2 regions of the Streptomyces sp. NPDC005963 genome follow, and region 2 is predicted to be linked to the other one. Evidence: riboswitches for the same ligand, from Rfam matches in the RefSeq annotation. Region 2 holds a riboswitch; the other holds the start of a gene.
The links. Region 2 has a riboswitch for cobalamin ahead of metE (5-methyltetrahydropteroyltriglutamate--homocysteine S-methyltransferase). Riboswitches for the same ligand answer to the same signal wherever they lie in the genome.

Region 1 (4,187 bases), on a different contig from region 2:
TGGAGGTGACGATCAGGAAACTCGCCAGCGCGGAGAGCACCTCCGCCGTCGCGACCCCCGCCAGCACCAGCCGGATCGTGGTCATCCGACCGCCCGACCTGGCCAGGAAGTACACCGCGACCAGCGCCGCGAGTGCCCCGGCGAAGGCCGCCACCGGCAGGGTCACAAACCCGAACACGGTGATGTTGAGGACCAGTACCGACACCGCGCCGACCGATGCGCCCGATGAGACTCCCAGCAGCATCGGATCGGCCAGCGGATTGCGGACGAGCGCTTGGAGCGCCATGCCGGAGACGGCGAGGCCCGCGCCGACCACCCCGGCCAGCAGCACCCGGGGCAGCCGTACGTCCAGCACGATCGTCTCGCGGACCGGGGTCCAGGTGACCTCGGCGAGTCCAGGATGCACGTGGTGCAGAACGATCGCCCAGACCTGCCCGGCCGGGACCTTGATGGATCCGACCGCGATCCCTGCGGTCGCCGCGAGGACCACCAGGGCAGCCAGCACGGCGAGCACCAGCCCGTACGGTGGCCGGCCCCGGCCGCCCGCCGCGGCGGTGCCCGGCCCGGGAGCCTCGGCGACGGTGTCGAGGACAACGTTTCCCGAGGCCCGGGGGGCGCCCGTCACTGGAAACGGTCCGGGTGCAGCTGACGGGCCAGCGACTCCACGCCCGCCGGTACCCGCACCCCGAGCACGGTCGACGACAACGGGAGCACGGCGAACCGCTTGTTCTTGATGGCGGGCACGTCCTGGAGCGCCGGGTGTGACAACAGGAACTTCTTCTTGGCCGCCAGGGGTTGGTCCCCGTAGTCATAGATCACGACGACCTCGGGGGCGCGTTCGGCGACCTGCTCGAACGAGACGTCGCCGAACTGCTTGTCCAGATCGGCGAAGACGTTTACCCCGCCCGCCTCCTTGATCATCTCGTTGCCGACGCCCGCACCGCCCGCGGTGAACGCCGTCTTGTCGCCGCTGTCGTACACGAACACCTTGAGCGCATCGACCGCGCCGAGCTTCTTGTCGACCGTGCCGAGCGTCGCTTCGGCCTTCTTGACCTCGCGCTCCGCCCGCTCCGGAACCCCGAATATCTTCCCGATGCCGCGGAGTTCCTCGCCAATCATCGCCATCGTCACCGGCCCTGACGGGCACTCCTCCACATTGAGGTGGGAGTCGACGCCCGCTTTGGCGAGCGCGGCCCGGCTGCGGCCCTCCTTCTCGTCGAAGGTGCTCGCGAACCCGGCGTAGGCGAAGTCCGGTTCGGCGTTGAGCAGTACCTCGAAGGAGGGGTACTCCTTCGAGAGCACTTTGATCCCCTCGTAGGCTTCCTGGTACTCGGGGAGGATCTTGTCGTCGAGATAGGCGGTGCCCACCATCGACTTCTCCAGACCGAGGGCCAGCAGCACTTCCGTTGCGTGCTGGTTCAGCGTCACCGCGCGCTGCGGCGGACGCTCGTAGGTCGTCTTCACCCCGCAGTTGGTCACGGTGACGGGGAAGCCCTCGGCTGCGGATCCCGAGGCGGCCGGATCGTCCCGGTCGGTCGATGTGCCGCCACCGCAGCCCGCCACCAGGAAGGCAGCAGCGGCCAGCAGGGACAGGGAGCGTCTTGCCATGATGTGGTCGGTCCTCTCACCGCGGACGCCTGATGCGCCGCGGTCGGTTGGAAGGGTTCAGCGAGGGTCGGCGGAGGACGCTCCACGGACCCGCCGTGGCGGATCGAAGGCGTACAGACCGAGGATCTCCGGCAGCGGGGCCACTCCGGGGCCGCCCGCCCGTACCCAGTCGACGATGTCGTCGGTCGCGGCTGAGTCGTTGACGAGGCCGAGCCAGACAGGACGGGCACCGGCGGCACGTCCCGCGGCGGAGGGCTGGACGACGACCACATTCGCCTGGTCGCAGACGTCCAGACACTCGGAGATCCGTACCGGCAGGTCCCGGCTCAGCACGGCGACCTGCGCCGCGTGATCGACACCGGTCACCTTTGCGCTGCCGCAGCAGCAGTCCCGGCACACGACGACCCGGCACGGCACCGGAGTCCCGGAACGTTGCCCTTCGGGCATCCCGACTCACCCTCCCCTCTGGGGAGATCCGCCCCAGTTCTGTCGAGGAGGCGACCGCGTGAGTCTCCTGGCTCTCGGGTCAAGGCTCGCCCCGGCCTTCCCACCCGCGTAGGGGCAGTGGTCTGTTCGGGGTCCGCTCGCCGATCACAGTGGCGGGACCGCACCGGATTCACACCGGTTTCCTCGATCCGCCGTCGCCTTTCGGCGTCATCATGACAGACCGCGCCGCCGGATCGTATGCCTGGGCCGCAGTTGAAGCGGAGGTCACACGGCGAAGACGCCCGCCGGGTGGCGGAATCCACTGCTCGACGGCGCGCCGCCCCCTGATCCTTCCCGGATCAGGTGGTGGATCCGGGAAGGATGTGCGCGGCGATGAGTCTCGGCATGGAGTCGGGTCCGTACCAGCGAGTCCCATCGAACAGCACTCAAGGAGAGCACGATGACGGTCACCTACACATTCGACGTCTTCTCCAGCCTGGACGGCTTCGGGTCCTACAGCGGTGGGGACTGGGGCGGCTACTGGGGCAAGCAGGGACCCGAGCTCCTCGACCACCGCCTCGCCCAGTACGGCCCGGAGCAGCGGATGGTCCTCGGGGCCAACACCTACCGGGAGTTCGTGGAGCTGCTGGGCCCGGGCGCCGAGGGCTCCGGTGGGGGTGACCCGTGGGTCACGCGGATGCGGAGCCTGCCGATGACGGTGGTGTCGACGACGCTGGTAGAACCCCTCGACTGGCCGGGGGGCGCGAACGTCGTGCGCGGCGATGCCGTCGACGTCGTTGCCCGGCTCAAGGAGGAGTCCGCGGTACCGTTGCGCTCACACGGCAGCCTGTCGATGAACCGGGCGCTGCTGGCCTCCGGGCTGGTCGACCGCGTACAGCTGACGATCTTCCCGGTCATCACCGGTCAGACGGGTTCCGCCCCCGTCTTCCAGGGGGCTGCCGACTTCGACCTTGAGCTGATCGAGCACAGGACGCTCGACCGCCACATCCAAGAACTCGTCTATCGGCCCACTCCCCACGTCTGATGTGCTTGCCCATCAGATCTCCTCCACGCCCCCGGCTCGCCCCACTGCTCCCATGGGGAGGGCGGCGACGCCCTGAGAGGAAGCCGTGTGGGCTCAATCCCGTGGAGCGGTCTCTCTGTTGAGCTTCTGTCAGACCCCCGTGTCATGGTGTCCATGAACGCCGGCCAGTGTGTCCACCTCGGTATCGACCACAGCCGCGAAGCTGTTGAAGGAGTGCGCACCCATGCCCGGAACCGACGCCATCCGCACCTCTCTGGCAGCCGTCGCAGTCCACGGTCATCGGGCCGGCCCCGGCTAACCGATCTTCTAGCCCGCGGCCGAGTGCATGCCTCTGGCGCGGGCGATCTTCGTCGACGCGTCGGAGCCGAGGAAGTCGAGGACGTCCCGGGCCAGGCCCGGTTGGGCGGAGGTGGCCAGTACGGCCCCGCTGAACGTCGAGCTGATCGCGGTGTCGCCCGGCAGCGGTCCGATGACGACGACGTCCGGCAGGTCCATCAGCTCGCTGTGCTGTTGGAAGGCCAGGTCGGCCCGGCCCGACGACAGCAGACTGCCCGCGGGAACGCCCGGCGGTGCTTGGACGAGCCGGTCATGGAGCACTCCGGTGAGGTTCAGACGGGTGATCAGATCGACGAGCGCCGTGCCGCTGGGGCCGGTGGAGTAGGCGATCCTCTGCGCGCTCAGCAGGGCGGCCCGCAGGTCGGCTTCCGACTCCAATGACGGAACCGATGCTGTCTTCGGCACGGCGGCGACGACCTGGGAGACCCACAGCGGACGGACCGTACCGCCGAGGAGGAAACCCTCCGCTTCCAACTGGGCCAGCGCTGCATGGGCGAGCACGAGCAGGTCCGCCCCGGCGCCCCCGCGCACCCTGCGGGCGATCTCGATCCCGCCCGCGGATGCGAAGTGCACCGGGATCCTGTGGTCGAGTCGGATGCGTTCGGAAAGCTCGGTCACCACCGGCCGCGTCGCCATCGAGGACAGCCCAGAAATCTGTTGTTCCACGTCTCCTCCTTGCTGTCGGGCAGATGGTACGGCGCGCGATCGAGCAGCTCAACGCCGGTCTGCGAGACTTTCCACGTGAGCACAACCCACAGCACAGCGGCTGGAA
Region 2 (4,187 bases):
ATCAGTTCGGCCATCCACGGGGTTCGGGCGGACAGCCGCTTCCATGCGACGAGTGCTCCGATGTCGACCTTTCCCAGGCTTCCGGTGTCCTCGGCGCGCTGCGCCACCTCCCACAGGACCTCGTCGTAGGCGGGCGAGACCGCGGCCTGATAGGCCCTGTGGGCGTCGAGGAGGGCGGGCCAGACACGGCTGGCGTCGGCAGCGGTCACCGAGGTCGATTCCATGACTCTGTTTATCAGTCAATCGCTTGCCGTGACCGCAGTCCTTGGAAGCCCGCCGTCGGTGCGCGCACGCAGGGGCGGAGCCGCCCGCCGCCCATCGTGGCTCAGATCAACCGGCGTATCTCACCGCGCACCCGGTAGAAGCCGCCGGATGCGGGATGCAGGGCGTCCACCACGTAGCGCGCACCCGCTTCCCTGATGCCGCGGGGGAATTGCACGTTCCACGAGGGGTCGAAGCCTTCGGAGACCACGTGCACACGCATGCGGCCCGACTCCTGAATGCACTGCACCACAACGCCGCCGGCCGGTGCCACCGTCACCGTGGCGACCGCGGTGGGCGAGGCCGCCGGGGTGTAGGTGGGCAGGGCCTCGGCGGACTTGACGTCCCGGGCGACGGGAACCGTGCCCTGTTGTGCTGCTGCGATCGCCGCGTCGGTGGCGTCGACACAGACGAGGGAACCATCGGTGGTGACCATGTAGAGGCGCCCGTCGAGGTACTGCATGGAAAGCGCCGAACCGCCTCCCGTGCCCAGCTTCCACAGCCGGTTGCCCTCGGCGTCGAAGCAGTACACCGACGAGGAGGAGTCGCCGGCGAAGACGTAGGTGCCACCGGGTGCCGTGGCGCAGGAGTACACGGAGGCATCGCAGCGATAGGTCGCCTCGATCGCGCCGTTCTTCTTGGAGAGCCGCTGGACCACGTTGCGGCTGGTGCCGGCGTACACCGAGTCCTGTTCCTGCCAGCCGAACAGGACGGATCCGGTTGTCGGGGTGTGCCACAGTTCGCCGTTGCCGTGGGGTGCGTAGGCCGTCACGCCCTTGCCGTGGCCGTGGTAGACGCCCTGGTCGTCGGCACGGACCATCCAGCCGTAGGGGCCGGAGGACGTGCGCGACCACTGGTACTCGTCCTCGTGGTCGATCACGTTCAATCCGCCCCGCGCGTCGGAGACGTTGAGCACGCCCTCACGGATGTCCAGCCAGAAGATGTCGACGTCGGCGGCGATGTCGTAGGCGCCGAACGGAACCTTGGACGACAGGTCGTACACCGTGCCGTTGTCACAGCCTGCATAGATCCAGAAGTCGTCGGCGACCAGGCACTTGACACCGTCCGGAAGGGAGTACTTGGCGAGCACCTCGCCGCTGTGACTGACCGTGTACACCTCGCCCGACTGGTTGCCCACCCAGCAGCGCTCTTCGTCGATGTGGATGCCGAAGGCAGCTGACCCCGTGCGGAAGCGCCAGAGCACCGGGGCGACCGAACGGGCGGTGGAGGGGGCCGAGGTGACCTGGCGGCGGGTCACAGCGCGGGCCGCCCGCTCGCCCTGGACGGCGGGCGCATACCCCTTGCGGACCTTCTCGCCCACCTTCTTGGCCGCCGCCGCCCGGGCCTTGTCCACCGTGGGGAACGTGGAGACCTGGGACTGCCCCTGCGCACCGATGCGTCCGTAGCGCACGGAGACGACCGTGTCGTCCACGGTCACCTCGTAGAACTTGTGCGCCCCTTCGCCGTCCTGGGACAGCTCCAGATACGTCGTGGTACGAGACACAGCAGACTCCTCCCCTGGGTGGAACCGGCGATCTGGTCCGCCGGTTCCCACTGCTGACGACAGTAAGGGGCACCACTGACAACGACGCACTCGGCCGGCCCGAGCCGGGCGACGGACGCGCGGTGGGGCGAGCCCTCGCACATTCCGGAATGTGAACAGCGGTATCCGCACACGTGCGGTGCCTCTAGTCTGAGGGGGCAACTGGTTCGCCCTGTCCGCCAGATGGGTGCGTCGCAAGAGGGAACCCGGTGGGAATCCGGGACTGCCCCGCAGCGGTGAGTGGGAACGACCGCCGTCATGAGCACTGGGTCCATCCGGGCCTGGGAAGCGACGGCCAGTAGGTGTGTGCCCCTTTGACAGGGTGGCGTACGCGCCCGCGAGTCCGAAGACCTGCCCGTTGCCCGCGCACGCCCATCGTGCGCGGACGGCAGTTCCGGTGACCTTCGAGGGCGGGTCGGCGTGCGGATCGATCGGATCACCCGCGGGCCCGTCCCGCAGTGATCGGACCGGTCGGCCAGCCCTGCACGCTTCCTCTCCGATCATCGGGACATGTCGCACGACATGCTCGCGAAGGAGAGTTCTGTGACATCGAAGTCCGCAGTCGCGGCAACACGGGCCACCGTGTACGGCTATCCCCGACAGGGGCAGGGCCGGGAGTTGAAGAAGGCCGTCGAGGGTTACTGGAAGGGTCGCGTCAGTGCTGACGCCCTCCACCGGACGGCGGCGGACCTGCGGCGCACCCACTGGCAGCAGTTGGTCGACGCCGGCATCCATGAGGTGCCCACCGGGGACTTCTCGTACTACGACCACGTTTTGGACACCAGCGTCATGGTCGGCGCCGTGCCCGAACGCCACCGCACGGCCGTGGCCGCCCATCGGCTGGACGGGTACTTCGCCATGGCCCGCGGCACCCAGGACGTGGCGCCGCTGGAGATGACCAAGTGGTTCGACACCAACTACCACTACCTGGTGCCGGAACTCGCTCCGGACACCGTCTTCACCGCCGACTCCTCCCACCAGGTCACCCAGGTCCAGGAGGCACTGACCCTCGGGCACCGGCCGCGGCCCGTGCTGGTCGGCCCGGTCACCTATCTGTTGCTCGCCAAGGCCGCTCCGGGCGTGGCGCAGGACTTCGACCCACTGACCCTGCTGGAACAACTGCTGCCGGTCTACGCGGATGTGCTCGCCGATCTGCGGGCCGCGGGCGCCGCATGGGTACAGCTCGACGAGCCGGCCCTGGTGCAGGACCGGACCGGGGACGAGTTGAGCGCCGCCGCACGTGCCTACCAGGTGCTCGGCACCCTCACCGATCGACCGAAACTCCTCGTCGCGTCCTACTTCGACCGGCTCGGCGAGGCGCTGCCGGTGCTGGCCAAGTCGCCGGTGGAGGGTCTCGCGATCGACTTCACCGAGTCCGCCGCCGAGAACCTCCGTGACATCGCCGCCGTCGGGGGGTTGTCCGGCAAGCGGCTGGTCGCCGGAGTCGTCAACGGTCGCAACGTCTGGATCAACGATCTGGAGAAGTCGCTGGCGACCCTGGGCACGCTCCTGGGGCTTGCCGATCACGTCGACGTCGCGGCCTCCTGCTCGTTGCTGCACGTCCCTCTCGATGCAGCCGCGGAGCAGGAGATCGACCCGCGGATCGCCCCCTGGCTCGCGTTCGCCCGGCAGAAGACGAACGAGTTGGCCACCTTGGCCTGGGGGCTCACCGAGGGCACGGAAGCCATCGCCGTGGAGCTCTCGGCCAATCGAGAGGCCCTCCGGGCCCGGGCTGCATCTACAGTCGCCCGGAATCCGACCGTGCGCGCCCGCACCGCGGCGGTCACCGACACCGACAGCCGGCGGACCCGACCGTACGCAGAACGCACCGTGGCACAACGCGAACTGTTGGGCCTGCCGCTGCTCCCCACCACCACCATCGGCTCGTTTCCCCAGACGAACGAGTTGCGCACCGCCCGGGCCGACCTGCGCGCGGGGCGCATCGACGTCGACGGGTACGAGGAGCGCATCCGTCGGGAGATCCACGAGGTGATCGGCTTCCAGGAACGGGCGGGGATCGACGTCCTCGTCCACGGGGAGCCCGAGCGCAACGACATGGTGCAGTTCTTCGCCGAGCACCTGACGGGCTACGTCGCAACGCAACACGGTTGGGTGCAGTCGTACGGCACCCGGTATGTGCGTCCGCCGATCCTCGCCGGGGACGTCTCGCGGGACGAGCCCATGACGGTGCGGTGGACGGCCTACGCCCAGTCGCTGACCGAGCGTCCGGTGAAGGGGATGCTCACCGGGCCGGTCACCATGTTGGCCTGGTCGTTCGTGCGGGATGACCAGCCGCTTCAGGAGACGGCCCGTCAGGTGGCGCTGGCCCTGCGGGACGAGGTGCAGGACCTGGAGGCGGCCGGTACCTCGGTGATCCAGGTGG

Region 1: it holds a riboswitch for cobalamin, as region 2 does, so the genes downstream of both, ABZ348_RS01985 ((2Fe-2S) ferredoxin domain-containing protein) here and metE (5-methyltetrahydropteroyltriglutamate--homocysteine S-methyltransferase) in region 2, are expected to answer to the same signal.

What each region holds. Positions count from the first base shown of each region.
Region 1 covers NZ_JBEXVD010000001.1:476,991-481,177, forward strand. Annotated here, with positions in the region: gene ABZ348_RS01975 (iron ABC transporter permease) at 1-517, opposite strand, end outside; gene ABZ348_RS01980 (ABC transporter substrate-binding protein) at 622-1,608, opposite strand; gene ABZ348_RS01985 ((2Fe-2S) ferredoxin domain-containing protein) at 1,666-2,055, opposite strand; cobalamin riboswitch at 2,116-2,240, opposite strand; gene ABZ348_RS01990 (dihydrofolate reductase family protein) at 2,495-3,079, shown strand; gene ABZ348_RS01995 (substrate-binding domain-containing protein) at 3,386-4,081, opposite strand; gene ABZ348_RS02000 (IclR family transcriptional regulator) at 4,157-4,187, shown strand, end outside.
Region 2 covers NZ_JBEXVD010000014.1:55,012-59,198, forward strand. Annotated here, with positions in the region: gene ABZ348_RS19805 (hypothetical protein) at 1-224, opposite strand, end outside; gene ABZ348_RS19810 (WGR domain-containing protein) at 326-1,765, opposite strand; cobalamin riboswitch at 1,951-2,178, shown strand; gene metE (5-methyltetrahydropteroyltriglutamate--homocysteine S-methyltransferase) at 2,348-4,187, shown strand, end outside.